3 regions of the Streptomyces sp. B15 genome follow, and region 3 is predicted to be linked to each of the others. Evidence: riboswitches for the same ligand, from Rfam matches in the RefSeq annotation. Region 3 holds a riboswitch; each other region holds the start of a gene.
What was found. A riboswitch is a leader RNA that binds a small molecule or an ion and turns the genes downstream of it on or off. The one in region 3 is predicted to bind cyclic di-AMP.
Positions count from the first base shown of each region.

Region 1: another riboswitch for cyclic di-AMP. It lies ahead of KBY19_RS29405 (LysM peptidoglycan-binding domain-containing protein); the one in region 3 lies ahead of KBY19_RS18035 (M23 family metallopeptidase).
Region 2: another riboswitch for cyclic di-AMP. It lies ahead of KBY19_RS37715 (transglycosylase family protein); the one in region 3 lies ahead of KBY19_RS18035 (M23 family metallopeptidase).

Region 1 covers NZ_JAGPXJ010000089.1:19,919-29,955, forward strand. The annotation lists gene KBY19_RS29390 (NPP1 family protein) at 1-343, opposite strand, end outside; gene KBY19_RS29395 (alpha/beta hydrolase) at 555-1,838, shown strand; gene KBY19_RS29400 (glycosyltransferase family A protein) at 1,851-3,842, opposite strand; gene KBY19_RS29405 (LysM peptidoglycan-binding domain-containing protein) at 4,071-4,838, opposite strand; cyclic di-AMP (ydaO/yuaA leader) riboswitch at 4,843-5,018, opposite strand; gene KBY19_RS29410 (helix-turn-helix domain-containing protein) at 5,541-6,140, opposite strand; gene KBY19_RS29415 (ABC transporter ATP-binding protein) at 6,328-7,065, shown strand; gene KBY19_RS29420 (FtsX-like permease family protein) at 7,059-9,536, shown strand; partial or broken gene KBY19_RS29425 (sensor histidine kinase) at 9,778-10,037, shown strand, end outside.
Region 2 covers NZ_JAGPXJ010000008.1:43,448-53,484, forward strand. The annotation lists gene KBY19_RS06125 (hypothetical protein) at 1-119, shown strand, start outside; gene cpaB (Flp pilus assembly protein CpaB) at 116-865, shown strand; gene KBY19_RS06135 (AAA family ATPase) at 873-2,720, shown strand; gene KBY19_RS06140 (TadE family protein) at 2,727-3,125, shown strand; gene KBY19_RS06145 (CpaF family protein) at 3,139-4,506, shown strand; gene KBY19_RS06150 (type II secretion system F family protein) at 4,536-5,504, shown strand; gene KBY19_RS06155 (DUF5936 domain-containing protein) at 5,509-6,399, shown strand; gene KBY19_RS37700 (M23 family metallopeptidase) at 6,479-6,865, opposite strand; partial or broken gene KBY19_RS37705 (LysM peptidoglycan-binding domain-containing protein) at 7,034-7,153, opposite strand; partial or broken gene KBY19_RS37710 (hypothetical protein) at 7,161-7,223, shown strand; partial or broken gene KBY19_RS37715 (transglycosylase family protein) at 7,346-7,678, opposite strand; cyclic di-AMP (ydaO/yuaA leader) riboswitch at 7,684-7,893, opposite strand; gene KBY19_RS06165 (hypothetical protein) at 8,732-8,947, shown strand; gene KBY19_RS06170 (hypothetical protein) at 8,950-9,552, shown strand; gene KBY19_RS06175 (hypothetical protein) at 9,585-10,037, shown strand, end outside.
Region 3 covers NZ_JAGPXJ010000036.1:32,986-43,022, forward strand. The annotation lists gene KBY19_RS37530 (serine/threonine-protein kinase) at 1-1,308, shown strand, start outside; gene KBY19_RS18025 (DUF4232 domain-containing protein) at 1,551-2,459, shown strand; gene KBY19_RS18030 (PP2C family protein-serine/threonine phosphatase) at 2,642-3,847, shown strand; cyclic di-AMP (ydaO/yuaA leader) riboswitch at 3,967-4,171, shown strand; gene KBY19_RS18035 (M23 family metallopeptidase) at 4,183-5,448, shown strand; gene KBY19_RS18040 (aldo/keto reductase) at 5,705-6,652, shown strand; gene KBY19_RS18045 (PPOX class F420-dependent oxidoreductase) at 6,704-7,177, opposite strand; gene KBY19_RS18050 (NUDIX domain-containing protein) at 7,610-8,023, shown strand; gene KBY19_RS18055 (DUF3427 domain-containing protein) at 8,050-10,037, opposite strand, start outside.

The DNA of each region.
Region 1 (10,037 bases), on a different contig from region 3:
TGGTGCGGGAGTAGCCGTTGGTGTTCTCCAAGTCGGACGCGTCGCGGCAGTTGCCGTTGACGTCGCCGCCTGTCTTCAGGCCCGGGGCGATGGTGCCGTCCGGGCCGATGGCGGGGGTCGCGTAGCAGCCGTCGGTGTCGTAGTCGTAGGCGGGCTGGAACGTCTTCTCCAACTCGGTCGCGTTCATGGGCAGCGACTGCGGCGGATCGGCCAGCGCCGTCCCCGGCAGCCCGACGACCAGAGCGAAGGCCCCGACCACGACGGCCGGGGCCTTCCTGACCCATCCGACGGCTCGGCGGGACCGGCCGGCAGGGGCGTCCTGCACGGATTTCGCCTCTCTCATGTGCGCACTCCATGGTGGGGGGTGAGATGCTCGGCTCACGCTGCCGTGAGTCGGCGCCCCTGCCAAGAGGGCGAACTTCGTACGTCGCGCCCCAACTGCCCGCCAGTCATTGACGAAAGGCAGGAAGCCCCCCGCTCATTGACGAAAGTCAGGAAGCCCCCCGCCTTTCGTAGCTGCCCGGGACGGTGCGCGCGTTCCTAGGCTCCCGGCCATGATCCGTACACACCGCGCGGCGGTCGCTGTCCTGACCGCCGCTCTGCTCACCCCGACAGCCACCGCCTGCGCTTCCGTCGAGAGCCCGTCGACGGCCGACGCGCGCCCGGCAGCCTCGGCGGCAACCGCCGCGAAAAGCGACACCCGTCTGTCCATTCCGAGGCCCACCGGGGCGTGGGCGGTCGGACGGGACACCCTGTCCCTGGTCGACCGCGACCGTCGCGATCCCTGGGTGCCGTCGGCGGGCGCCCGCCGGGTGATGGTCTCGGTCTTCTACCCCGCGCGGCGCGGCGGCGACCAGTCGGCACCCGCGCCGTATCTGTCGGCCGAGGAAGCGGCACTGCTGCTCAAGGGATTGAAGCTGGACAAATCCTTCCCGGCCGACCGGCTCGCCTCGGTCCGTACCAACGCCCGCTTCGGCGCCCGCCCCGCACCGGGCAGGCACCCGCTCGTGGTGCTCTCCCCGGGCTTCACCCTGCACCGCGCCACCCTCACCACGCTGGCGGAGGAGTTGGCCTCACAGGGCTACGTCGTCGCGCTGCTGGACCACGCCTACGAATCCTTCGGCACGACCTTCACGGACCGGGGCGCCGCGCGTGCCGACAAGGCCGCGGCACGCACCTTGACCTGCGTCGCATGCGAGACCGTCGAGGCCGCGCCGACCGACGAGGGGGAGAAGAAGCTGCTGGGCCGGGCGGCGCGGAACCGGGCGGCCGACATCTCCTTCGTCGTCGACGAGTTGACGCGCCCTGCGCGGGACGGGCGGCACGCACCGGAAGGGCGGAAGCGGTCCCCCGACTACGCGGCGCTCATCGACCCGCGGCGCATCGGGGCGGCGGGCCACTCGCTCGGCGGCAACGCGGCGGCAGTGGCAGCGGGTACCGACCGCCGTATCAGGGCCGCCGCCAACCTGGACGGCACCTTCTTCGCCCCGGTACCGCAGGCGGCGACCGGCCGCCCGGTCCTCATGCTCGGCACCGGAGACGGCCACGGCCCGCAGGCCCGGGACACGACGTGGCCGGAGACCTGGGAGCGGCTGCACGGCTGGAAGCGGTGGCTCACGGTCGCCGACTCCGGGCACTTCACCTTCATCGACATACCGATCCTGGGCGGGCAGGCCGGTGTCACCGATCCCTCGGCGCCGCTGTCCGGGAAGCGCTCGGGTGAGATCACCACCCGGTATGTGACGGCCTTCTTCGACCGGCATCTGCGCGGTCTGCCCCGGCCGTTGCTGGACGGCCCCTCGAAGGGGAACCCGGAGGTGGCCTTCCACACACCGTGACCACGGGGTGGGTCAGAAGTGCCGCTTGGTGAGCCTGCGACGCCTGGCACGGACCAGACGCAGCACGTCGCGGAGGAGCGGCACCCGACCCACCCGGAGGGTGAGCGGGGCGGCGGCCACGGCCTTGGCGTACCGGGGGACGAGTCCACGGCGCCAGCGCGCCGTGCCGGGCGGCAGGGCCGGCTGCCGCAAGGGGAGGTCGTGGCGCCAGTTGGCGGCGGCTATCCGCAGCCCGGCCGTCCACCGGCCCGGGGACAGGGCGCCGAGAGGCAGTTCGGCCGTGAACCGGCCGTCGTCCCCGAGCGTCAGCGGGAAGTCGGCCTCGGCGTCTGCCGTCGCCAGCCGAAGGAGGGCTGTTCCCGGTGGTGGACCGAGCAGGTTCGTCCGGCCGCTCATCCGCAGCACCGGGCCGCGCCACGCGGCGACTTCGGGTTCGAGGCGCAGTTCTTTGCCGAGCCGGGCTGCTGGTACGTGCTGAAGCCGCAGGCTGAGATTGCCGAAGGACGTCCAGTAGATTCTGGCTGTCCGTATTCCTCCGGTGCCGTCGTCGGTCAGGCAGGTGAACGGGCAGGCACCGGCGTTCGGGTCGTGCTGGTTTCCCAGCCGCACGGTTTTGCTGAGCCCGTTCACGGTGAGGCGTAGGTACAGGTCCCAGAAACCGTCGGCCAGTGGTGCGTCGTTCCCTTCGCCGCCGAGGAGATCCAGGTCCGCCTCGAAGGCGTCTTCGGTGAGGTGGATTTCGGCATGGCGTCTCCCGGCGCCTTCTCCACGGTGCTGGAGGAAGACCTCCAGCGTCTTTCTGCTTTCATTGCCGTGTTCGTTGTGGTGCTCACTCTTGCGCAACGTCGCGTGACCGCTGAGGCGAAGTCGGTTACCGGTGAAGGAGAATGCGGATACATGGTGGGCGAGGGTGAGGTGCTCCGTCACGTCGAACAACGCGGTAGTGCCTCGGGGACGGCTGTCACGATCAGGTGGATAGTGCGCCAGTGCTCTTCCTTGAGAGATATGGATACGAAACGGCAGCTTGCTGTTGTCCGACCAGGTGTGGGCCAACAACTCGGCCAGGTCGCCGTGCCGGGTGAGATGGCAGCGCAGCCGCTGGATCGGAGGCAGCCGGGGCCAGAACGCATCGCCGTCGTGCTCGGCGACGAGTTTCCGCATCCGCTCGAACTCGCGCTGCTGGATCGCCGTTTCCGTCTCGGTGCCCAGGAACTTGAAGGCGTCCTTCAGCTCCACCGCGAAGTGCCTCTCCAAAAGGGCATCGCGCTGCGGCCCGGGGGCCAACTCGCTCCGCAGCAGCTCACACACCCGGCCGAGCGAGTCGAGGGTCGGCTCGGTCTTGTTCGTATACGTCAGATGCCGGCCGTCACCACGCCGCACGAGGTAGTAGCAGGCGTAGTCGGCGACCACGGAGATGCGGTGTGCGCGCAAGTAGGCGAGTGCGGTGAAGGGCTGGTCCTCGCCGACCCGCAGATCCGTGTGGAAGCGCAGGTGCAGCCGGTCGAGCAGTTCCTTGCGGAAGAGCTTCTGGACGGAGAGCGCCCAGTAGACCCGGGAGGTGAACAGGTCGGCGTCGGGCTGGTTCGCCCGGAACATGGAGCGCGGCACTCTGCGCCCCACCGAGGCCATCTTGCCCAGTACGACATCGGAGCTGTTCTCCTCGGCGGTCACGGTGAGCCGCTGCAGCGCTTCGGGAGCCAGGTAGTCGTCCGCGTCGAGAAAGAAGACGTACTCGCCCTGGGCGAGGTCCAGGGCCAGGTTGCGCGGGGCGGAAGGGCCGCCGGAGTTCTCCTGGTGGATCACCCGCAGCAGCCGGGGATGCCGGGCGGCCATCCGGTCCAGCTCGGCGGCGGTGCCGTCCGTGGAGCCGTCGTCCACGACGATCATCTCGATGCGACCGGGGCCGAGCGACTGGTGCGCGACCGAGGAAACGCAGCGCTTGACGTAGGGCAGCGCATTGTAGGCGGGAGTTATGACACTTACCAGATGTTTCGCAACATTCATGGGTAGACAGTGCCCATTCGGGCGCACCGACGCCAGGAGAAGGCGGCGTTCGGGTGAACCCGGCCTTTCCCGGGCGGGAGGGTGCGGCCTCAGGCCCGGTGCCCGCGCCGGCGCGTCGCCCGAGCCGCGCGGCCCCGAAGCCGGCGGCCCGCCGTGCCCGGAAACGACGCGGCGGCTGCCCGTCACCCGGTGAGGGTGAGGGGCAGCCGCCGCGATCGGGGTTACGGCTCAGTAAGGGCCGTTGACGTTGTCGATCGAACCGTAGCGGTCCGCCGCGTAGTTGCAGGCCGCGACGATGTTGGCGACCGGGTCGCGCTGGTCGTAGACGGTGCCCTCGACGTGGTAGGCGTCGAAGGTCGGCTTGATCACCTGGAGCAGGCCGATGGACGGAGTGCCGTTCTGGGCGTTGATGTCCCAGTTGTTGATGGCGTTCGGGTCACCGCCGGACTCCCGGATGATGTTGCGGTGGATGCCGTCGTAGGTGCCCGGGATGCCGTGCTGCTTCATGATGGTCAGCGCCTCGTTGATCCAGCCGTCCAGGTTGGTCGACTGGGTCTTGTGCACGCTGCCGGTCCGCTCGGCCGAGCTGCGGTCGGCCCGCTCGGAGTTGCTGCTCCGCTCGGCGGGCGCGGAGGCGGTGTCCAGGGTCAGCTTCTGACCGGGGCGGATCAGGTCGGCGTCGCCGCCGATCGTCTCCTTGTTGGCCTTGTACAGGGTGGACCAGCCGCCCTTGATGTCGTGGTCCACGGCGATCTTGTACAGGGTGTCGCCGCTGACGACGGTGTAGGAGCTGGGCTCCTGCTCGGTCTTCGTCTGCGCAGCCGCCTGGGCGGACTGCGCCTGCTGCTGCACCTTGGCCGGGGCGGGGGCGGCGTGCGCGCTGCCCGCGGTCAGCAGGGGAGCGGCGATTCCCGCACCGCCGGCGACCAGGACGATCGAAAGCCGGGAAATGCTGCGGGCGCTGAGCGGATGACGGGCATGACGGCCACGAGACATGGGGGTGTCCTCTCCTAGCGCCTGCGAGGTGAGCTGTCGGATTCGGGCTGGAGTGGCCCGGCCATTCCCGTGCGCGAGGGCGCTACGGGCATGGCTTCACCCCTAGCCGGGCCGCTGGATGCGGTACGGCACTTACCTGGGTCCCCCGCTCCTGCCGCGCGGTTCTGGTGCGAATTTCCCTCGCCGGGCGGCAGGATTCGGCGCCCCGGCATGGGAACTCCGGCCGTTTACGGAGGCCGGAGCGAGGACACGGAAACATAATGGATTGCCCGGATCAAGGCGCTCGATTCACCTGCGGGCCGCTTCCGGAAAATGATCTCGCAATTCATCAACGCTATGCGGTGGATCATTTTCTGAGCGTAAAGTGGCGAATCGGGGCCGTATTCCGAAGAACTCGCGCCGCAAAGGTTCTTGACGATCCGGCAGAAGATCTTGTCCGTGTCTCGGTGCTTTCGATGTGTTTCCCGACACAGCGGATGAGCGGGAGCGGCAAGTCTTGTATTTCCGGACATTGCAGCTGAAAGCCGATGAAGGAGGTCTCCAGCAGCTCCCTTGAGACCGGGAGTTTCGATCGGTAGGCGTTTCTACTAAGCGCCATCGTACATTCTTCTCCCGCCTCGGCCGCGCGCGGTCTTCATCGCGTGAGCCGCATGCGCGGCCGAGGTGGTGACGCTTCCCGAGATGCTCGAAGGCGTCGAGCTGTCACTGCTCCGGGTCGTCGAGTGGAACGGTGAACCAGCGGACGGCGACCGGCCGTGCGCCAGGCCCGGCGTCGTCGCGGGGCCGCTGGAAGCGCCGCAGCAGCTCCAGATACGCGTCGTGGAACTGCTGCACTTCCTCCCGGGTGAGATGCAGGGTGCTGCGTGATCCGCGCCCCCACTCCTCCTCGGGTGGCTGGAGGGTGTAGTGGTGGACCAGTTCGATGTCCTCCTCCATGCGCAGCCGGTCCAGTTCGCCGACCACGGCGCGTTCGGCGGCCGACAGGTCGGCCTGGGGCGGGCGCCGCACGTCCAGTCCACGCACTCCCCGCCACCAGCGCTCGCGGCTGTTCGCCGAGTGGTCGGGGTCGTCCTCGATGAAGCCGGCTCGCTCCAGCTGGCGCAGGTGGTAGCTGAGCGTCCCGGTGTTCTCGCCGAGTACGGCGGCGAGTGCGGTGGCCGTCGCGGGGCCTTCGGTGGCCAGCCGGCGAAGGATCTTGCGGCGCAGCGGGTGGGCCAGCGCCTTGAGGGTCGCGGGGTCGCTGACGGTGCGAGGCGACTGCTGGACGGCGGCGGGGCCGTCCTCTTCCAGTGGCTCGGTCATATACCGACCCTAGCGCAGACGTTCCTCTGCAGAGCTTCCTCTGCAGAACTTTCTCTGCAATGCTGTGACCGCCTCGCGGCTCCAGCGCCTGCCGCGGAGCCGATCTCCCGGTGCCCCGCCCCCGGGCGCCCGACGCGTGCGGCGACAGTGCGCGCGGCCACCATCACGAGTACGTCAGGACGGATACATGGCTCACGAAGCGGTCCAGCTGCGGCACGTCACCCGCCGATACGGCACAGGCGGTGGCGCCGTCACTGCCCTCGACGAGGTCTCGCTCGACTTCCAGCACGGCACGTTCACCGCGGTCATGGGGCCTTCCGGCTCGGGCAAGTCCACGCTGCTGCAGTGCGCCGCCGGTCTCGACCGGCCCACATCGGGCTCGGTCGCCGTGGGCGGGACCGAGCTGACGGGGTTGAGCGAGACCCGGCTGACGCTCCTGCGCCGCCGGCAGATCGGCTTCGTCTTCCAGGCGTTCAATCTGCTGCCGTCCCTGACCGCCGGGCAGAACGTTGCCCTTCCGCTGCGGCTCGCCGGCCGTCGACCGGCCCCCGCCCGGATACGGGAGGTACTGGAGCAGGTCGGACTCGGGGAGCGGGTGCGGCATCGGCCTTCGGAGCTGTCCGGTGGCCAGCAGCAGCGGGTCGCGCTGGCCCGCGCGCTGATCACCCGCCCGCAGGTGCTCTTCGGTGACGAGCCGACCGGAGCCCTCGACTCGCAGACCAGCCGCGAGGTCCTCACGCTGCTACGCGACATGGTCCGCGACGAGGGGCGGACCACCGTCATGGTCACCCACGACCCGGTCGCCGCCTCCTATGCCGACCGCGTGGTCTTCCTCGTCGACGGCCGGGTCGACGGAGAGCTGTGTGCGGCGTCCGCCCAGGAGATCGCCGCGCAGATGGCGGAGCTGGAGGACCTGGCGTGCTGAACATCGCGCTGACCACCCTGCGCACCCGCTGGGCCGGGTTCGTCGGCAGCTTCGTCGCGCTGGCGCTCGGCGTGGGGCTGCTCGCCGTCATGGGGCTGGCGCTGGCGTCGTCATTGCAGGCTCCGGAGCGCGAGCCGGAGAGATTCGCCGCGGCCCCCGTGGTCGTCAAGGGCGCGGACACCCTCAGCGTGCCCACCTCGATCGGAGAGCGCACCCATGAGCTGGCGCAGCCCCGCGCCGTCCCCGACCGGGTCAAGACCCGGCTGAAGAAGCTGGGGCGGGTCGTGGAGGACCGGTCGTTCGATGTCCCGGTCGACGGCGGCCCCGGCGACCTGGTGGGCCACCCCTGGTCAACCGCCGCATTCGCCCCGTACCACCTGGAGCAGGGACGCGAGCCCCGGGCGGGCGACGAGGTGGTCGTCAGCGAGGACTGGACCCGGCGCGGCGGTCGGCCGGTACAGCCCGGCGAGCGGCTGCCCACCGCAGACGGAGCCGTACGGGTCGTCGGCGTCGTGGGAGGGCTCGGCTTCGAGAAGGCCGTCTTCTACACCGACCGGCGCGCTGCCGCGCTGGCGCCGCGCAGCCTCCAACTGGTCGTCGACACCGACGATCCGGCTGCCGTACGCGCGGCGGTCCACGGCAGTGAGGGCGTACGGGTCCTCACCGGGGACGCCCGCCGGTTCGCCGACCCGGACCCTGAGCGGGACAGTGAGGCCGTCACAGCGATGAACGCCCTGTTCGGCACGGCAGGCGGTGTCGCCGCCTTCGTCTCGGTGTTCGTGGTGGCCTCCACCTTCGCGTTCGCGGTGGCCCAGCGCCGCCGCGAGTTCGGGCTGCTGCGCATGGCGGGAGCCACCCCGGCCCAGGTCCGCCGCACGGTGCTCTTCGAGGCGCTGCTCGTCGGTGCCGCCGCTTCGGCGGTCGGCTGCGCTCTCGGCGCCCGGGGCGCACCGGTGCTCGCCCGCTGGGTGGTCGACCAGGATCTGGCACCGCGCTGGTTCACCATCCAGGACCACGTCTGGCCGTACCACGTCGCCTTCTGGACCGGGCTGCTGGTGGCCTTCGGCGGGGCGGTCGTCGCGTCCTGGCGGGCCGGCCGCACCGCGCCGACCGAGGCCTTGCGGGAAGCCTCCGTGGAATCCCGCGCCCTGCCGATGAGCCGCGCGGTGTGCGGTACGGTCCTGCTGCTGGCCGCTGCCGGGACCCTCGCGGTTTCCCTGGCCGCCGACCCCGGCGACCTGCTGCACCGCAAGACGTACGTCACCCGGCCCATGCTGCTGATCACCGGGGTGGCGCTGCTGGCCCCGCTGCTGGTCCGCCCGCTGACCCGGTTGATCGCCTGGCTTCCCGCCCGGCTGCCGGGCGCGGTGGGAATGCTGATGCGGCAGAACGCCGACACCCGGGCCGGACGGACGGCGGCCCTCGCGGCGCCCGTGCTGGTCACGGTGGCTCTGGCAGGCTCCCTGCTGGGAGCGACGGCGACGTTGAACGCGGCGAAGGCCACCGAGAATCGCACCGCTACCGCGGCCGACTTCGTCGTCACCCCCACCGAAGAAGGCGGCTTCGACCAGGCGACGCTCCAGCGGCTGCGCCGGGTCGCCGGCACCGACATCTCCCCGACCTCCTCCAGCGCCGTCTACACGCTGGAGGAGGGGGTGGCGCTGATCAAGTCGCCCGCCCGGGCCGGTGACCCCGCCCGGCTCCGGGCCACCACCCGGCTGCCGCTCGCTGCCGGCGACGTGAGCGATGTCGACGACGACTCGATCATCGTCAACGAGGAGTGGACGCACCACACGGTGGGGGAGCGCGTGACGGTCTGGCTGGGCGACGGCACCAGGAGGTCGCTGCGGATCGCCGCGGTCATGACCACGGGAACCGGCGACAACGGCGCCTACGTCACCCCGCGCAACGCCCGCCACGCGCCGGTCGACCGGGTCGAGGTACGGCTCGAGGACGGGGCCGACGCCGCCGCGGTGGCCGATGAACTCGGCCGAGCCGTACCCAAGTCCGACGGTCGGGTGCTCACCGCGCGGGAATGGGTCCGGGCCACCTACCCCGCGACCGACCGCACCACCCGGGCGGGCTTCCTCGTCGTCCTCGGTATCGCTCTGCTGTACACGGTCATCGCGCTGGCCAACACCATGGTCATGTCGACGTGGGACCGGGCGCGTGAACTCGCTCTGCTGCGGTTGAGCGGCGCCACCCGGTGGCAGGTGCTGCGAACCGTGGCAGCCGAGGCCCTGATGGTGGTCGCGGTCGGTGGCGTGCTGGGGATCGCGGTCGCCGGAGTCAACCTGGCGGGCATCTGGGTCGCCCTGGCGTTGCTGTCGGTCTGGACGCCGATCCAGCTCCCCTGGGCGGCGCTCACCGCTGTACTGGGAGCCTGCGCGGTGGCAGCCGTGCTGTGCGCGGTGGTACCCGCCGCCTTCGCGCTGCGCCGCCGGGCGGTGCGGCTGCCGTCGGCCTCCTGACGCCGCACGGCCGCCGACCGGCCGATCCTCCCGGCACCTTGCGTCGTCGCGGCGGACGCGGCGGACGCGGCGGGAACGGCGGGGACAGGAGCCGAGCCGGAGTGCCGTTGCCGGCGGACAGCCCGTACCCCACCAGTTGGCGCCGCGCAGCCGAGGTGTACGACCGGGGTTGCGGCCGGGACGCCCACAAGTCGCCGTCCCGGCCACTGCGCAGGCCACCGCGGCTGCCTAGGCTGGTCGCATGGCACCTGACACCCCGCAGCGGCTGCGGCCGTGGTTGCCCCGCGGCCGCACGGCGGACCTGGCGTCGGCGTGCGGGGTGTTGCTGCTGGTGGCCGTCTGGAGCCTGGCGTCCCTGCTCCGCGACCCGGCCGAACCCGGGCCCGTCCCCGTCCTCGTCCTCGACGCGGTACTGAGCGTGGCCGCCTGCGTGTTGCTGTACTTCCGGCGGCGGTACCCGGTGGCTGTCGCGGTGTGTGTGCTGGTCGCCACCGCCGCCTA
Region 2 (10,037 bases), on a different contig from region 3:
CCCGGACGGCTCCGCCCACCCGGACGGCTCCGCCCGCGCCGTCCGGGCCGCCCGCCGGGCCCCCGTCGTCCGCCACCTGCGAGCCCGTCGTCGCCGATCCCCGAGGTATTCGTCCATGAACTCACGCCAGCGCCGCGGCGTCCTCCTGCTGGCCCTCTCGGTCCTGTGCGCCCTCGCCGCGTTCGCCGGGGTGCTGACCGTCGTCAGGAACGTGGAGTCCAAGGTGGGGGACGAGACGACGGCCTACAAGCTGAAGCAGGACGTGTCCGCCTACCAGTCGCTGGACAGCTCGCAGTTCACCGAGGTCTCCATGCCCGAGCGGTGGCTGCCGAAGACCGCCGTCACCGATCTGAGCGACATCCGCCGCAAGATCGCCGTCAATCCGCTCAGGAAGGGTTCGCTGCTGCAGTCCGACATGATGGCGAAGCGTCCCGAACTCGCGAAGGGCGAGCAGGAGATCGCCATCATGATCGACGCGGAGACGGGTGTCGCCGGGAAGATCAATCCCGGCAACCGCGTCAACATCTACGCCACCTTCGAGGGCGAGCAGCGACCCGGCGCCAAGGGCGGGGACGAGGGGGAGACCAGGGCACCGTCCGAGTCCCGTGTCATCGTCAGCCGCGCCAAGGTCATCGACGTCGGGAAGCTCACCCCGCTCAAGGACGGCGGCGACCGCGACGAGCGCACCCGGCAGCGCGAACGCGACGGCGTGCCCATCACCTTCGCGCTCACCACGAAGGACGCACAGCGCGTCGCCTACGCCGAGTCCTTCGCCGAGCATGTGAGGCTCGCGCTGGTCGCACCTGGTGACGACACCGAGGTCCCCGAGGAGGACCGCATCTACACGCTCCCCGGAGACAAGTGAGGTCCAGATGGTCATTCGCATCCAGCCGGCCGTCAGCGACCCGGACGCGGCGCGCCCCTTGGTCACCCTGCTCGGTCAGCTGCCCGACGCGGAGCCCGTGCCGCCCGCCGTCGACTCCACCCAGCTGCTGGGCTCCCTCGCCCAGCTGGCCGGCGAGGCACCCGCCGAACTGCCCGAAGTGGTCCTCGTCCACGAGCTGATCGGCCCGGTCCCGGCGCTGGAGCTGATCAGCCAGGTCGCCCTCCGGTTCCCCGCCGTCGGCGTCGTCCTGGCCACCCGGGACACCAGCCCGGCGCTGTACGCGGCGGCCATGGACGCCGGAGCGCGCGGCGTCGCCGGGCTGCCGCTCGGCTACGACGAGCTCGCGGCCCGCGTCACGGCCGCCGCGGCCTGGGCCGCCGGGGTCCGCCGCCATCTGGGCGGCTACGAGGGCCCCGACGCCGGGTACGGCACGGGAGCGCACGCCCACGGCGGGCAGGGCGGCGGCACCGTGGTCACCGTCGCCGGTGCCAAGGGCGGTGTCGGTACCACCTTGACCGCCGTGCAGCTCGCCCTCGCGGCCCGCGCCTCCGGCCGTACCACCGTGCTGGTGGATCTGGACCTCCAGGCCGGGGACGTCGCCTCGCTGCTGGACGTGCGCTTCCGCAGGTCCGTGGTCGACCTCGCCGGCATCAAGGACCTGACACCGCGCGTCCTGCAGGACGCCGTCTATGTGCACGAGACCGGTGTCGGCCTGCTGCTGGCGCCGGAGGAGGGCGAGCGCGGCGAGGAGGTGGACGAGCGGGCCGCCCGCCAGCTGGTGGCCGCGCTGCGTTCCCGCTACGAGACCGTCGTCGTCGACTGCGGCACCCAGATGCACGCGGGCAACGCGGCGGCCATCGAGGCCGCCGACCTCGCGCTGCTGCTGACCACCCCCGATGTGATCGCCGTGCGTGGGGCCAAGCGCATGGTGCGGCTGTGGGACCGGCTGCAGATCCGCAAGGCGGAGGAGACCGTCACCGTCGTCAACCGCGCCTCGCGCCACGCGGAGATCCAGCCGCAGCTCGTCGCCCGGATCACCGGCAGCCCGGTGGCCCGTACGACGGTGCCCGCCGGCTTCAAGGAGCTCCAGTCCGCGCTGGACGCCGGACGGATGCAGGACCTGGAGGCCAAGGGCAGCGTGCGTCAGGCGCTGTGGGGGCTCGCGGGTGAACTCGGGCTGGCGACCGCGCCGGTGGACGAGCTCGCGCGCGGGGGCGCCCGGGGCCGGGGGAGCGGACGCCGCCCGGCCGGGGGGCGGCAGCAGCGGTCCGGCGGCGGTACGGGGACGGGCGATGCGGCCGGGGGCGGACGCGCGACAGCTCCCCACGCACAGCACGCCCTGCCACCCGGTCCGGCACCCGGTCCGGCTCCCGGCACCGAGCCCGGGCCCCCGTCCGGGCCGGCACTCGGTTCCGATCGCGGGGCCGTCGGGTTTCTGCGTCGTCGGATACCGCCCGGCGCCCGTGAGGGCGGCGACCGGGGCTCGCTGACCGTGGAGTTCGCCGGGATGGCGCCGATCGTGCTGGTGACCCTGGTGCTGCTGTGGCAGTGCGTACTGATCGGCTACACCTTCTCCCTCGCGGGCAACTCCGCCGACGAGGCCGCCCGCGCCGCCACCGCGGCCGCCGCCCACGGCGACCCGCAGGGTGCGTGCGAGGCGGCGGCGCGCGAGCACCTGCCCGCCAAGTGGCGCCAGGACGCCTCGGTCAGCTGCTCCCGCGGCGGCACCGTCTGGAAGGCGGACGTCGACCTGCGGACACCGCTGCTGTTCCCCGGCGCCGCCGGCCTGCCGTTCACGGTCGGCGGCGAGGCGGGCGCCGCGGAGGAGGGGTGAGGGCGTATGACGGCTGCGCGTATCCGCGCGAGCGAACGCGACCGCGGCTCCAGCGCGCTGGAGTTCGCCGGGATGCTGCCGCTGCTGCTGCTCGTCGCGATGGCGGCCATCCAGCTCGGGATCGTCGGCTACGCGGTGCAGCAGGCGGGCACGGGCGCCCGGGCCGCGGCACGGGTGGCCTCCCAGGAGGAGATCGCGGACCGGTACGCGGCGAGCGGGCGCGCCGCCATGTCCGACTGGACGGCGCGCCGCAGCAGTTTCGCGCTCGCGGACGGCGGTGACGAGGTGACGGTGACCACGACCGTGACCATCCCCTCCCTGCTGCCCGGACTCGACAGCATGGGCACCGCTTCCCGCTCCGCGACCATGCCCAGCGACAGCGCCGAACGAGGGGGAGACGAATGAGCGAGGTCGGTCCATGAGCCTGCGCTCCCGTATCACCGCGCACGAGAGCGGCACCGCGCCGGGCGACCCCCGGGCGCCCGGATCCGCCGCCGACAGCACCGGGCACCTGGTGGCGGCCTACCGCACCAAGCTGCTGGAGGAGATCGACCTCGCCGAGATGTCGGCGCTCGACCTCGCCGAACGCCGTGCCCGCCTCGAACGCGTACTCGGCCATCTCATCAGCCGCGAGGGTCCCGTCCTGGCCACCGGCGACCGGGCGCTGCTGATCCGGCGGGTGGTGGACGAGGCGCTCGGCCTCGGGGTGCTCGAACCGCTCCTGGAGGACGGCTCCATCACCGAGATCATGGTCAACGGGCCCGACAACATCTTCGTGGAGCGCGGCGGGCGCGTCGAACAGGTTCCCGTGCGGTTCGCCTCCGAAGAGCAGCTGATGCAGACCATCGAGCGCATCGTCTCCACCGTCAACCGCCGCGTGGACGAGTCCAATCCGATGGTGGACGCGAGGCTGCCCTCCGGGGAACGGGTCAACGTCATCATCCCGCCGCTCTCGCTGACCGGCGCCACCCTCACCATCCGTCGCTTCCCCCGCGCCTACACCCTCGGTGAGCTGATCGGCCTGGGCACGCTGGACGAACACATGCTCTCGCTGCTGTCCGGGTTCATCAGGGCCCGCTTCAACGTGATCGTCTCCGGCGGTACGGGCAGCGGCAAGACGACCCTCCTCAACGCGCAGTCCGCGCTCATCCCCGAGCACGAGCGCATCATCACCGTCGAGGACGCCGCCGAACTCCAGCTCCAGCAGCGGCATGTGATCCGGCTGGAGACCCGGCCGCCCAACGTCGAGGGCAAGGGCCAGGTGACCGTCCGCGATCTGGTCCGCAACTCGCTGCGCATGCGCCCCGACCGCATCATCGTCGGCGAGGTACGGGGCGGCGAGACGCTGGACATGCTCCAGGCCATGTCCACCGGCCACGACGGCTCGCTGGCCACGGTGCACGCCAACAGCGCCGAGGACGCCCTGATGCGGCTCCAGACCCTCGCCTCCATGTCCGAGGTCGACGTGCCCTTCGAGGCCCTCCAGGACCAGATCAACTCCGCCGTCGACGTGATCATCCAGCTGGCGCGACTGGCGGACGGCTCCCGCAAGATCGTGGAGATCGCCCTGCTGGCCTCGCACGGCCGCGAGTCCTTCCAGATCGCGACGGTCTCCCGGTTCGCGGCCCGGCCCATGGGCCCCGACGGCCGGGTGCACGGCACCTACGAGCATCTGCCGCTGCCGCGCCGCGCCGCCGACCGGCTCCAGCTGGCGGGCGAACCGGTGCCCGCCGCGTTCGGCGTCGCCCGCTCCGACGACCAGCTCGCCACCCGGGAGGCGGTGTGAGCACACAGACCCCCCACCGGTTCGCGACCCTGGCGCTGGACTCCGCAGCCGCTGCGCAGTTCGCACTCGGCGCCGCCCTGGCTGCCTGCGCCCTGGCCACCGCGGGAGTGCTCCTCTACTCCTCCGGACGTGCCCGCCGCCGGGACCTGATCGAACGGCTCAGCCGGAGCGAGGGGCCCGCCCTCGCCCTCCCGCCCGGCAGCGGCGGCAGACGGCGCCGCTTCACCGGGGTCGACCGGCGGGTGCGCGCCACCGGACCGGGCCGCCGCCTCCAGGCGAAGCTGGCCACCACCGGACTCGACCTGACGCCCGGCGAGTACGTCGTCTACCTGGCGGGCCTGGTGGCGGTGGTGTGGATGCTGGCCTCGTCCGTCCTGGCCCCGTTCTTCGGGCCGATAGCCGGACTCGTCGGCGTACTGGCCGCCAACGCCTTCCTCAACCAGCAGCGGCAGCGCCGCACCGAGCAGTTCATCAACCAACTGCCCGAACTCGCCCGCATCCTCGCCAACGCGACCTCGGCGGGACTGGCGCTGCGCACCGCCCTGGGCATGGCGGCCGAAGAACTGGAGGCCCCCGCCGGGGACGAACTGCGGCTGGTCACCGACCAGCTCGCCGTCGGCCGCTCCATCGACGACGCGTTGAACGAACTCGCCGAGCGGCTGCCCTCCCGCGAACTCGTCGTCCTGGTCACCACGCTGGTCCTGGCCAACCGCGCCGGCGGCACCATCGTCGCCTCGCTGCGCAACCTCACCACCACGCTGGAGGAGCGCAAGGAGACCCGGCGCGAGGTGCGCACCATGCTCGCCGAGGTCAACGCGACGGCCTTCACCATCCCGCTGCTCGGCCTCGGCGCCATGCTGATGATGAACTCGATGATGCCGGGCGCCCTCACCCGGGTGACCGGCAGCCCGGTGGGGCAGGTCGCCATGGTCGTCGCCGTCGGACTGTTCGCCGCGGGGTTCCTCGTCATCCGCCGTCTCGGCCGGATCGAGGTGTGAGCACATGATCGCTGTCGGACTGGCCACCCTCTGCGCCCTGGCCGTGTACGGCGCCTTCGCGGGCATCCGGATGTACCGCGCCGAGACCCGGCTGCCGCCCGACCTGGCCGTTGCGCTGGAGGTCGGCGCCACCCGCACCACCAAGGGCGAGGCCGCCGTCGACCGGCTCGGCATGCGCCTGGCACCGCTGGTGCTGCGGCTGATGGGGCCCAAGCAGGTCGCCGCCAAACGCCGCAGGATCGACCAGGCCGGCAACCCCGGCGGTCTCACCCTCCAGCGGTACGCGGCGCGCCGCGCCGTCTACGGCATCTTCGGCGCGCTGATGGCCGTGGTGGGCCTGTCGGCCGGCAGCCTGTTCTTCACCGTACTCGTGCTGGCCTTCGGCTGGTTCGCCGCCGATCTCGCGATCCGGCAGGCGATCAAGGACCGCCGGCGCGTCATCGAACGCACCCTGCCCGACTTCCTCGACGTGCTGGCCGTGGTGGTCTCCGCCGGGCTCGGCTTCCGGCAGGCCCTGGAGCGCGTCGCCGACCGTTACCGGGGGCCGTGGGCCGACGAGCTGCGCATCACCCTGCGGCAGATGGACATGGGCGTCAGCCGCCGCCAGGCCTTCGACGAGCTGCGCAGACGCAACGCCAGCGACCAGGTCGACCAGTTCGTGACGGCGCTCCAGCAGGGCGAGGAGCTCGGCGCCCCCATCGCCGAGACGCTGATCCAGATCGCCACCGACATGCGTCGCACCGACGCCCAGAACGCGCGGCGCAAGGCGGCCAAGACGGTGCCCAAGGCGACGATGACGACGATCGCCTTCCTGCTGCCCGGCACCCTCATCCTCATCGTCGCCACGTTCATCCTGGGCTCGGACACCGACTTCGGCGCCGTGCTGGGGGGCTGACGCGGCTGCACGGCACACCCGGCATCGGCCACCGGTCCCGGAGGGGAGCAGGACCGGTGGCCGGGTCATATGTGCCGGGTCAGAGCGAGACGCCGTGTGCCCGCAGATAGGCGACGGGGTCGACGTCCGAGCCGTAGTTCGGAGTCGTGCGCACCTCGAAGTGCAGGTGCGGCCCGGTCGAGTTGCCGGTGCTGCCGGACAGCCCCAGCTGGGTGCCCGCACCGACCTGCTGGCCGACCTGGACGGAGAGCGAGGACAGGTGGCCGTACTGGGTGTACTTGCCGTCGGCGTGCCGGACGACGACCTGGTTGCCGTACGCGCCGCCGTCGCCCGCGGCGACGACCTCGCCCGCGGCGACGGACTTCACCGGCGTACCGCTGGCGGCCGAGAAGTCCACACCGGTGTGGTGGCCGCTCGACCAGCTGCCACCGGCGGCCCGGTACGGAGTGCTGGTGCCGCCCGGCACCGGCCGGACGTGACCGCCCTGGGCGGACTCGGACTTGGCGGCGGGCTCGGGGGCGGACTTCTCGGCGCCGCCCTGCGCCGCGGCGCCTTCGTCGCTGCTGCCCTGCGCCTCGGCACCGGAGTCGCTGCCGCTCTTCTCGGCCTCGGCCTGCGCCTTCAGCGACAGCTTCTGCCCGGGCAGGATGAGGTCCGGGTCGGCACCGATCACCTGGCGGTTCGCGTCGTAGACGGTCTTCCAGCCGCCGGAGACGTCGTGCGCGGTGGCGATCTTGTACAGGGTGTCGCCGCTGACGACGGTGTACGACTGCGACGGCTGCGACTTCTGCGACGGCTGCGACTTGTGCGGAGCGGACTTCTCGGGGGCCGCCTGCTCGGGCGCCGACTTCTGCTGCGGCTCGGCGCTGTTGCCGCCGCCGTCCGGGTCGACGTCCGGGGCGGGGCCGCCCGCGGTCAGGCCACCGGCACCCGCGCAGGCCCAGGCACCCGGGCCCTGCATGGCCAGCAGCTTCTCGGCGACGGCGATCTGCTGGTCCTTGGTGGCCAGGTCGGCGCGCGGCGCGTACTTCGTACCGCCGGCCGCCTGCCAGCTGGACTGCGAGAACTGCAGGCCGCCGTAGTAGCCGTTGCCGGTGTTGGTCTGCCAGTTGCCGCTCGACTCGCACTGGGCGACCTTCTCCCAGGTGTCGACGGAGGCGGCCTGGGCGTTGCCGGACGCGAACAGTGGCAGCACGACACCGGCGCCGCCGGCGGTCAGCGCGAGTACAGCACCGCGCCTGAGACGGCGCTGGGACTTTCGGGCATGCTTTCCGGACATAGGGGAGTTCCTCTCCTACGCCTACGAGGTGAGCTGTCGGATTCGGGCTGGAGCAGTAGCCCGGCCGCAACTGCCATGCCCTGTGCGGGCGCAGTCCCGGCTTCACCCCAAGCCCCGTCGGATCACCGATCCTTCGGGGCACTTACCTGGTTCCCCCGCTCCTGCCAACGGTGGAGTTCTCGCAGACCAGCGGCAGGACTCGGCGTCTGGTTGCGCACTGCCGCACGTCGGGCGCGACAGCTCGGGCACCTTAAACACACATATTTCCGGGGGACAAGAAAATGATCGTCGAGAGATCGGACCGGTAATGCGACGCATTTCACGGTCGGTTCGAATTCCTTGATCGCATTCCGCGGTTGCGCTGCGGTAATACCCGAGAGTGAGCCGGTGGGCACGAAAGGGGAAACGCCCTCTTTCCGTCCGGCCTGTGAGGCGACTCACGGCGGCGAACCCCATCTCCGGCTTCTTTCCCTTTGCGAAGTGAGCGGGAGGCGAGGGGGATTGATGCGAGTAACGGGAGATCTGACCGTTTGGTGGGAGAATACATGATTCTGTCCCACCTGCGGTCCGGATGTGGAAGGGGTGCGTTCGGCACCTCGCTCGCTATGGTGAGAGGCGCCCCGCCCACCGTCCGGCTCCGCCCAACACCCCGGCCCCACAGGCGCGTTCCGGGAACGCGCCGTACCGCTCGCTCCGTCGCCATGACCCGTCGAGAGGAGGGGCGTCGGTCAATGTCCGGCTCACTCCCCGCCTTACGGCAGGTCGGAACGCGCACGACCGCACCGGTTCCCGCCTCGGCCGCCGCACCGGTTGCCGGTCCGGTTCCCGTCCACCCCTTCGCCACCGCAATGAGTTGTGGCACAGTCTGCATTCGGGCAGCGACTGTTAGCTACACCGCGGGGTGGCGACGGGAGGGGGCGCACGACGTGACACCACGCTGCTGCCGCCCCCAAGAGGGCGGCCACGCGGGACGGGTGAACCGGAACGACCGGAAAGACATGGGGGCGTACCCCTGTGGGGGTACCGAGTCAGCCAGCAACGGAGGAGAACCCGATGTCGAACGCCACGCGCGGGCGCGTCCGCGCCCGCCTCGCCCTCCTGCGAGGACATACGCGGGGGCGGCCCGGGGATCGGGGCGCCAACTCGATCGAATACGCCGGCATCGTCATCCTCGTCGCCGGCATCATCCTGGCGATCCGCGCGCTGGGGCTCGACTCGATGATCTCCGGAGCCATCGCCAACGCGGTGAGCGCGGTACTGGGCGGCTGACCGTGCGCCGGCTGTCCGGTGACGGCGGGCAGACGGTCCTGCTGTACGGCGCGGTGATCGCCGGGCTGCTCTTCCTCGCCTTCGCCTTCTTCGCGGTCGCCCAGGCCGGAACGGTGCGCAACGGCGGCCAGACGGCGGCCGACGCGGCGGCCCTCGGCGCCGCCGAGGACGACCGGCAACAGCTCTTCGACGGCTTCCTGGACGCACTCGGCGACGAGGAGGGCCGGCAGGAGTGGCTGGACGCCGTCGCCCCGCTCAGCGGCGACGGCTGCGGCGCGGCAGCACATTTCGCCGACCGCAACCGTTCCGACCTGCTCAGCTGCGATCCGGTCTCCCGCGAGGGCGACGACGGCTACCGCGTCAGCATCGAGACGCGGTTCGACACGGGCGACACGATCATCCCCGGCACGGACAACAAGACCGCCAAGGCCACCGCCACCGCGGTGATCAGACCACGGTGCGAGGCCGACGGCACCGAGAAGACCACGAACGCCGCCGAGGAGATCGAGCTGGTCTGCGGCGGCGAGGAGCTGACGATCGACCCCGAGGACGAGGGCCGCGACCTGAAACCGTCGGATCTCTTCTCGGTGGTGCTGGTCGAATGACGAGCGAACGACGAACGAGAGTCGAGTACTCCATGAATCTTCGGCGCGTCCTGCGGGCTCGCAGGGGTATGACCGCGGTGGCCCTGGCGGCCGGACTGGTCCTCACGGCCGCGGGCTGCGGCGGGGGCGGCGACGGCGACGACGCCAAGGAGCCCAGGCCCTCCGAGAAGGCAGGCGACCTCCAGGGCGGCGGGGACGGCGGGGAGTCCGGCGGCTCCACCGGCGGCGAACCGTTGGCAAAGGTGCGAGGAGGCGATGACATCACCCTCACCGTCGACTCGGCCCGCCGCGAGACGGGCGGCTTCGTGACGCTCACCGGAAAGGTGACCAACGGGAGCGGCAAGGCCTGGGTGGCGCCCGGCTGGGAGGGCGACGAGTCCGAGCTCGCCCTGCGCAACAAACTGTCGGTCGCCGGCGCCAAACTCGTCGACCAGAAGGGCAAGAAGCGCTATCTCGTCCTCAGGGACACCGAGGGCCGGTGTCTG
Region 3 (10,037 bases):
CGGGTGATGCCGCTGGACGAACTGCGACCCGGACTGCCCTGGGCGGTGACGGAGGCGGTCGCGCGGGCGATGGAGCCCGACCGCGAGCGCCGCTGGCCCACCGCCGCCGCCTTCGCGAACGAGCTGGACCGTATCGCACACGAGTTGGAGCGGGCTGCGGACGGAGCGGAGCGGACCGGGGACGACCCGGAGCCCGGGACGCCGGGCCGGAGCCAGGCCCCGGATCCGGCCCCGGACGGACGTGACGGCAGCGGTGCCGGATCGTCCGTCGGCGCCGACCGCCACGCGTCCGCGGCCGCCCCGCTCTCCTCCCTCGCCGTACGCCCCGCGTCCCAGGGAGCCGGACAGCCGCCCGCGGTCGCGACGGAGTCGCCGTCCCCCGCGCCGGGCGGCGCTGCCTCCGAGGTGTCCTCCGAAGTGTCCTCCGGAACCTCCTCCGAGGCGTCTTCCGAGGCGTCCTCCGGGCCTTCGTCAGAGGCGCCGGGGTCCGCCGCGAGGGAGGCGCCGGGGCCGGACGCGTCCGCGGCGCGGGACGTGCCTCCCGCCGTGAGCGCGCCCGCGCCGGAGCCGCAATCGCAGTCGAAGCCGCCCGAGGGTGACCGGTTCCGGACCGCTGCCGCGGAAGACGGGGCGCCGCGCCGTCGCCGCAGGTGGCGTGCCGTGGCCATGGGAACCGTCGTCGTCGTGCTGACGGGCGTGGGGGTGGCCAGCGCGGTACTGGCGCCCGACGGTAAGCGGAAGCCGTCGCAGGTACGGGTGAGCGACGCCAGCGGCCGGATCAGCGTGCGGATTCCGGGGGAGTGGGCGAAGGAGACGGCTGACTCGGGCTGGCACCCGTCCTCGCTGGGTCTGCCTGTGAAGGACGCTCCCGGGCTGCTCGTCGCGCAGGACGTGAGCCGCTGGCAGGACCTCACCTCGGCCACGAACGGGGTTTTCGTCGGGCTCGGTTCCACCCCCGAGGACGAGGACAAGAGCGGCGCCAGCGCCCAGGACAGCGGTAACGACACCGGCAACACCGACAACGCAGATGGTGCGGACAGTGCGGCGGAGACGCTGCCCGCCAAGGTGGCCGAACTCGACCACCGGGGCTGCCAGTACTCGGGGAGCAGCAAGTTCAAGGGCGCGGACTGGCAGGGGCACGTTCGTACGTGGTCGGCCTGCGGCTCTCCCGGGCACTCGCTGAAGGAGATCGGCCTGACCTCTCGGCAGAAGGGCAAACCGCCGGTGTACGTGCAGATCCGGTGCGACGAGGACTGCTCGGCCAGAACGGATCAGGTGTTGAACAGCCTGCGTGTCAACGGCTCTTAGTTCGCTCCCACCCGTCCCGTTGAGCGACTTCCGACTCATCTGCCCCAGCACCGTGTCCCCCACATCGGGGGCCTGTGAAAAAAGGTCGCGGCGGCCGTGAACTTTCCCGCCAAGCCGGTCATCTAACGCGGTGTACGGCGCGAAGGCCCGGGGACACGCTGGGTACGAGAGCCGGCAAGCGTGTGATGCCGCCGGGCAGTTGGACGACCGCGAGACGCGACGACCAGGGAGTGACGGCAGCCATGACGAAGCGCCAGGACCCGACGACGACCCCGCAGCTCTCCTCGACCCCGCAGCTCCCACGGATCTCGCCGCACGCGTCGGCTGCGTCGGCCTCGTCGGCCTCGTCGGCTTCGTCGACTCCGCAGACCTCGCCGCCCGGCGCGCGATACGCCCCGTCCCGGCGGCGCCGCCGGGTGGCTCGTGTCGCCGCCGCCGCGACGGCGGTGCTGGCGGCGGGCGCCCTGGTGGTCGGCTGCAGCAACGACTCGGAACCCGACCCGCACAAGGTCAGCGGCGAGGCCACGCCCGCAGGCGGTGAGGATTCGGACGGCGCCTCCAAGGGCGGTGACGGCACGAGCGGCAGTGAGGCCGGCAGCGGCGAGGACGGAGCCGCGGGGGGTTCGGAGGGCAGCGACTCGGACGGGTCGGGCGGATCCGGTTCGGGCGGCGACGACTCGTCCTCCTCGGCCTCCTCCTCGTCCGGCGGGAGCGGCTCGGGGTCCGCCTCCGGGTCCCGGTGCCACACCTCGGACCTGAAGGCCTCCTTCGGGCGGAACCATCCGGGTGCCGGACAGAAGAATTTCGCCGTCATCCTGACGAACCGGTCCGACAGCACGTGCACCGTACGCGGATACCCGGGGCTCGCGTTCGTCAACAGCAGCGGCGAGCAGGTCTCCTTCGACCCGAACCGGACGGGCGGCCAGGTACGGACCGTCAAGCTGTCGCCCGGCAAGAGCGCATGGGCTTCGCTCTCGTACACCAACCCCGAGATGACGAACGTCACCACCGTCACGCCGAGCGCCGCGAAGATCACCCCGCCCGACGAGCGGGCCTCGTTGCGGGTGCCCTGGTCCGGCGGACCGGTCACGAACACCGGCAAGGCGTCCGTACCCAAGATCGGCCCGCTGGCCCCCGGCACCGGCGGCTGATCCCTCCCGCTCCCCCCTCCCGTCCCCTCACGCCTTCCCCTTCCGGTCCCCTTCCCCCGTCCGATTCCTGGATGGCGTACGCCGACAGGTGGTCGGGCCTGCCGCGTGGTACGGATCCCGCCCGTACCCACTTCCAGCGCTCCCGACTGGCCGGGAGCCCTCTCTGGGGCGAGATTGGGAGCGTGCGGCAGAGGCAGGCCGGGACGGAGACGGCGACCGGGTACGACGACAGCGGCGGACGGCTGTGGCGCGTGGCGCGGCAGCTTCCCGCTGTGCTGTTCGCCCTGGGCATCGTGCTGGAACTGGCGACACCCAGGGATGTGGCCATCTCGGCCCCCTTCGCCGCAGCCCCGTTGGCTGCCGCGGCCGTCCTCTCCCTCTGGGGCACCGTCCTGACGAGTGTCCTCTCCTCCGGCGCCACCATCCTGTTCGCCTTCTTCCACGACACGGGCAGCACTGTCGAGGCCGAGGCCAGGTCCGTCACCAATCTGACCGTCTCCGTCCTCGCGGTGGGCGTCAACTATGTGCTGCGACGCAGCGGCAGCCGACTGGCTTCGGCGCGCGGTGTGGCCGAGGCGGTCCAGCTCGCCGTGCTGCCCGCTCCGCCTTCCCATGTCGGCGACCTGGCGGTGGCCACCCGCTACCGTGCGGCACAGGCCGAGACCCGGGTCGGCGGGGACTTCTACGCGGCCGAGGAGACCCCGTACGGCGTACGGCTGCTGCTCGGTGACGTACGCGGCAAAGGACTCGACTCGGTGGCCGCCGTCGTCCTCCTCGTGGGGGTCTTCCGTGAGGCCGCCGAACAGGAGGAGACGCTTTCCGACGTTGCCGTCCGGCTCGACCGGGCCCTCCGGCGGGAGGGACGGCGCCAGCCCGGCACGGCAGGGCTGGAGGGCTTCAGCACGGCCGTGCTGGTGGAGATCTCGGGCCCGTCAGGCAGTCCGGCCGCCTCCTGCAGCACAGCTCCGGCCGCCTCCGGCAGTACAGCTGGTGGCGGCCCCGCGCGCGGCGGGGGCTCCGTGCTGCGCCTCGTCAACCGGGGCCACCCCGCACCGCTTCTGCTGCACCAAGGCAACGCGTCCCTGCTGGAGCCGACGGTTCCTGCGCTCCCGCTCGGGATGTCCGATCTGGGGGCGTGGCCGGAGCACATCGACGAGTTTCCCTTTCCCCGGGGTGCCCAGCTGCTCCTCTACACCGACGGCCTGTCCGAGGCCCGCGACTCCGCCGGCGACTTCTACGACCCGGTCGAACGGCTGTCCAACAGCTACTTCGCCCATCCCGAGGAGTTGCTGGAGACGGTGCTCATCGACGTCGCGGCCCACACAGGTGGCCGTTCGGTGGACGACTTGGCACTGCTCGCCGTCGCCCACGATTCCTCGACCCCGTAGGACGCCGGCGGACCGGGCGGCCACCGCCAATTACCGGGAACAGCTTGGAATCACAGCCACTGTTCTATTAACGTCCGATAACGCAGCACGGTCGTCACTGTCGTCACGGAAGACGGCACCGTGCGCCGTCGCCGAATCCCGCATACGGGGCACCAGCAGCGTCCAACTGCCTGGACCGCACCGTGGGAACCGGGGAACCACCCCTTCTCGTCAGCCGGACGAGGAGGATGGGGTGAATCGGACGCCCTTGCGTGAGGACGCCCGTAGGAGACCTTCCTGCTCCGAACCCGTCAGCTAACCCGGTAGGCGAGAAGGAAGGAAAGGAGAGCGCCCCCGTGGCCTCCAGAACGCAGGGCTTCGCCGGCCAGGCCCCCGAGGTCGTCGCGTACGACCCGCACCTCGACCGCGCCGGCACCCCCACCAACTATGGCCCCTCCACCCCCTCCACCCCCTCCACCCCGTACGGCTCCGCAGCCGCGCAGCCGGCCGCCCCCGCCCGGTCCGCCGGTCCCCACGTACCGTCCGAGGCGCCGACGGAGGGCGAGCCGTGGGACGAGTGGAACCCCACCGAGGAGTCCACCCGGTCCCTGCGCGGTCGGCACCGGGTCGCCAAGCAGCGCGCCAGCGGTATGGCGCGCGGCGGTGCCGTACTCGGTGTCGGCATGATCGCGGCGGTGGGTGCCGGTGGTATGGCCACCGCGCAGGACAAGGACCCCGGGGCGATATCCGTGCCGGACCTGGACACGGCGGCCGACGCCGTCCGCGACCTCCCCGACCAGCTGCCCGATGCCGAGGACCTGCCCGGCATCGGCGCCCTGGTCGCCGACGACGAAACGGACGGCGCCACGGGATCGGACGGCACCGGGGACGGGTCCGCCGGTCCCCTCACCCAGGCCGGGCTCTCCGCCGAGGACAAGGCGGCGGGCAGGACCGACGCCGGCGAGGCGCTGCGGGCCCGCATCCTCGCCCAGGCCGAACAGCACCGTGCCGCCGCCGACGAGGAGGCCCGCGAGGAGGCCGCACGGCAGGCGGCGAGCGAGGCGGCGGCGGAAGCCGCGAAGCGGGCGGACGCCGAGAAGGCCGAGGAAAAGGCCGAGGCCGAACGCGCGCGGGAGGCAGCGGCCGAGAAGAAGCGGGAGGCCGCCGAACGGGCTGCCGAGCAGCAGCGCAAGGCGGAGGCCCGGCGCCGTGCCGAGCTCGCCCGCAGCTACACGGCGCCGCTGGCCTCGTACCAGCTCACCGCCGGGTTCGGGCAGGCAGGCGGCATGTGGCAGAACGACCACACCGGCCAGGACTTCGCCGCGCCCAACGGCACCCCCGTCAGGGCTGTCCACAGCGGCACGATCAAGGAGGCGGGCTGGGCCGGTTCGTACGGCTACCGCATCGTGCTGGAGCTGGAGGACGGGACCGAACTGTGGTTCTGCCACCTGTCGTCCATGACCAAGTCGGCGGGCGACAAGGTCGGTACGGGCGATGTCATCGGCCGCGTCGGCTCCACCGGAAACTCCTCGGGCCCGCATCTGCACGTCGAGGTGCGGGCCGGTGGCGGCGATCCGGTGGACCCGCTGTCGTGGCTCCGCGACAAGGGCGTCAACGTCTGAGGCGGTGCGGGTGCCGATGTCCCGTGCCGCCCGAGTGCCATGTCCGCTGCGGCCCCTCGGCCCCTCGGCCCCTCGGCCCCTCGGCCCCTCGGCCCCTCGGCCCCTCGGCCCCTCGGCCCCTCGGCCCCTCGGCCCCTCGGCCCCTCGGCCCGTCGACCCGATGGGCTGATGGGCTGAGGGCCGAAGGGCCGCCGGGGGCGGCCCGGTGCGCGGTCTGTGTCACCGTCCGCCACCGCGTTACGGTCGCGGCATGCAGATGAATGCCGACAACAAGATCGGTCAGCTGTCCGTCTCGCCGCTCGTGCTCGGCGGCAACGTCTTCGGCTGGACGGCCGACACCCCCACGTCGTTCGCGGTGCTGGACGCCTACACCGACGGCGGCGGCAACACCATCGACACGGCCGACGTGTACTCGGCCTGGGTGGAGGGCAACCAGGGGGGCGAGTCCGAGACGGTCATCGGCGAGTGGCTCGCCGCGCGCGGCTCGGCCGTACGGGACGGTGTCGTCATCGCCACCAAGGTCGCTCGTCACCCCGACCACACAGGGCTCGCCCCGGCCACCATCAAGGCCGCCTGCGAGGACTCGCTGCGCCGACTGCGGACCGACCGCATCGATCTGTACTACACGCACTTCGACGACGAGTCGGTGCCGGTCTCCGACATCATCGGTGCTCTCGACGACCTGGTCAGGGAGGGCAAGGTCCGCGAGATCGCGGCCTCCAACATCTCGCCGTCCCGCCTCGACGAGTCGCTCGCGTTCAGCGCCCGGGAAGGCGTCGCCCGGTACGTGGCGCTCCAGCCGCACTACAACCTGGTCTCGCGCGACACCTACGAGGGAGAGCTGGAAGAGCTCGCCCGGCGCGAATCCCTCGCCGTACTGCCGTACTACGCGCTGGCGTCCGGCTTCCTCACCGGCAAGTACCGTCCGGGTGAGGCGGCACCCGAGGGGGCGCGCGCCGGCAACGCCGCCCAACTCCTCGCCACCGAGCGCGGGCAGCGCGTCCTCGCCGCGCTGACCACCGTGGCCAACGCGCACCAGGTCTCCGAGGCCACCGTCGCCCTGGCCTGGCTCGCCGCCCAGCCGACCGTCACGGCCCCCATCGCCAGCGCCCGCACGGTCGAACAGCTGCCCGCGCTGATGGCCCTGGCCGACCTGCGGCTCACCAACGACGAACTGCGCCTGCTCACGGACGCGTCGGCGTAACCCTCCCCGGCCTCGGGACAGGGAGGGAGTCGGGCGGGACTGGGCGCCGGCTCAGCCCCGCCGCGGCTGCCCGTACACCCGCTCGACGCCGAGCCGCACCACCTGCCGCTGGTCCGCCACCATGGCGGCCCGGTACTCGTCCCAGTCCGGGTGCTCGCCCTGGATCGCGCGAAAGACCTCGATCAGCTCCTCGACGGTCGCGTCGTGCGGATCCCGCGCGACGGGCGTCAGCTCCGCCGTCCCGTCCACCACCGTCCACGCCCACCCGTCGCTGCTCGTCACGTGGTAACTGGCCCGCGGATCCCGCGCGAGATTCCGCGCCTTGGCGCGGTTCGCCGTGACGGAGACGCGCAGCAGCCGCCTTTCCGGGTCATAGGTGTGGTTGACGTTCGAGAGCTGCGGCCTGCCGTCCCGCCGCAGCGTGGCGAGCACCCCGCGGTCGTACTCCGTCAACAGCCCGAGCAACACGCCCTCCGCCTGCTCGGCATTTTCCTCCGCGCCGCCTGTGTTACCCGTTCCGGTCATAGGGATCCTCCTGGAATGGTTTGCCTTCAGAGACAAATGGCAATCCAAAGCTCCGCGAAGCAACTTGAGGATGTGGTCATCCGCGGTACACCACACATCGCCTTCAACCAACCCCCTGCCAAGCCTGTGGACATGAGACCACCGTCCCCACACCACCAGCGTATGCCCTGTCGGGCGACAACAATCAGCCCAAGCACCGGGCACGCAGCCAAGTTGGCCGCCTGGCGAAGGGCCACAGATCGAGCCGTGACCGGCTGAGCAGGGGTAAGCCCGGGCCGTACATACGGCCTCTCGCCTCTCCGTCTGGTGGTGGACGACCGCGCCGCGGCGCCCTTGGAGTTGCTGGAGCCACCGGATGTACTCCCTGGGTGAATCACTCTTGCTGTCGGAGGCCGAATCCGGCAGGCGCAGCAAAGCCATAGGCTTGCAGACATGAGTGAGCGTGTCGCCAAGCGCGTAGTCGTGGCAGGGGCAGTGGTTGACGGGGGACGGTTTCTTGCCGCGCGTCGGACAGCCCCACCGGAATTTGCGGGTAGGTGGGAGTTGCCGGGAGGGAAGGTTGAGTCAGGAGAGTCGGCTGAAGCAGCCCTGGTACGGGAGTTGCGGGAAGAGCTCGGAGTCGAGGTCGAGGTCGAGGACCGTCTTCCGGGTGAGTGGGAGCTCAAGGCGGATCTCGTCTTGCACGCCTGGTGGGCGCCTCTACGCAAGGGCGAACCCCAGCCCCTGCAGGATCATGATGAGCTGCGTTGGCTCGCCCGTGAGCAGGCATTTGACGTGGACTGGCTGGAGCAAGATCTGCCGTTTGTGGAAGAGGTCGTGCGCCGTTTGGGCGGAACGACGGAGTGACAGCAGACCGCTGAGATATCGTTTTCCTATGTGTGCGTAGGGGAGTAGGACAAGATTTCTCCCGGCGCATCGTGTTGCAATTTCCAGTTGATCTGCATGGGCTTCGATCCGGAATGGCTCACATATTCAGCCGGCCCCAGGAATGTGAACGGGGCCGCGCCAACCTCGTTATTGTTATACTTTCGCACGAAGAGGAATACTTCTGATCCGGACTCTTTGTGAGTCTGGTAGCGAATTCCACTCTTCGTGTGTGGGGCCGTAGTCTTCTGTGATTCCCAGTGGAAGAGTCGTGCGTCGATCGCGTAGTCGTTGTAGCGGATATCTTCTTTGAAGTCCTTTTCTTCCTTCACCAGGGTAACGAACAGGACGTCAACGTTGGCTTCTTGGCACCACTCAACCCCAGATTGGGACTGCGAGGGCCAAGGACCCGTGAAGGTTGTCTGACCAATTGCCGTGAGAATTTCTGCCCTTGTGTATGTGGAGTGCACCCGGAGGGGCAGCTGGTCACGGGGAGGGTCCAGACAAATAGGGGAGTGTTCGATCCGCTTCTTGCCGTACTCAAGAATCTCTCGTGCTTCTGCTCGGACAAACGGCTGGTGTGCGAGATGGTCGAGAGCCTCTTGGTACGAGGAGAAGCCTGAATCCCGTGAGCCCGCATCCCACAGATTGAGGATCAGCATTCGAGCGTAAAGCTGCTGTGTCGCCGAGAGGTCCTCATAGCGCGGTGCGTCTAGGCTCAAGAGAGAGTGGTAAGCATCAGCGCGCTCGGGGTCGTCTACATGCAGAAGCTTGGACATGCGCTTGAGTAGCTTTTCCTCGCCTTTCGGCTCCTCCTCAGTGAGAAGCTTGGCACTTCGCCGTGCTTTGGTCCACGAGTTGCCGTTGCGGTAGATATCTGTGATATCTCGCATGCTGCTTTCGAGATATTGAGCGATGGTTTCTGGCTGATTCTTCTTCACCTCCTTGACGATTTGTGGGAAGTTTAGGCGCGCTTTGATGTTACTGATGATCAATTCCTTGGACTTGCGATCTAGGATGATCTCGCATCCGTCAGGAAGCCCGTAAGAATCGTTTTCGATACTCTTAATGAGTCGGCTCTTACGTAGCCCAGTGACTGCGGCAAGGCGTGCCTCAAAGTCATATGCGCGTCCATGATGGCCTACGAAATCGAGAACAGTGAGGAATTCCTTTTGAGGCTTACGCCGTAGTCCCCTACCAAACTGCTGAAGATAGACAGTAACGCTTTCAGTTGGCCGAAGGAAAAGCAGCGTATCGACGTCTGGGATGTCCAGCCCCTCATTGAACAGGTTGACGGCGAAGAGTGCTTGAATTGTTCCACTGCGCAGGCCAGCAAAAGCTGACTCTCGGTCACTTGAGGGCGTGCTTCCATCTAGCGCTTTAGCGTTTAGTCCGCGCTGCTGGAAATATTCCTCCATGAATCGAGCATGCTGTACGGAGACGCAGAAGCCGAGTGCTCGCATCGACGTGGGGTCAACAATTTTATCGTAGACCTCCGTATAGACCAGACGTGCATGCTCGTCTGTCGCCAGGAGTACCTGCGTCAATTCTTTACTGTCGTAACCGCTTCCTCGCCAATTTAGGTGCTCAAATTGAGCGGAGTCGTCGGCGATTCCGTAGTAGTGAAACGGGCTGAGGAGATCACTGTCGAGCGCTTCCCAGAGGCGCATTTCAGCTGCAATACGACCTTCAAAATATAGGTCGTGTACGTTTTCGCCGTCATGCCGCTCTGGTGTTGCTGTGAGTCCCAGCAAGATGCGCTCTCCTGCATGAAATCGATCAATCACCTTCTTGTAGGTATTGGCCGCCGAGTGGTGGAACTCGTCAATGACGAGAGCGTCAAAGTGTCCAGGCTCGAATGATTCGCGGAAGCTCGCATTGCTGAAGGATTGAATGCTGGCGAAGATGTGCTTTCGCTCTACGGCTTTGCGGCCATCTACGTGGAGCTCTCCAAAAGTGCTGTCGCCGAGGACTTTTCGGTACGTCGCTAGTGATT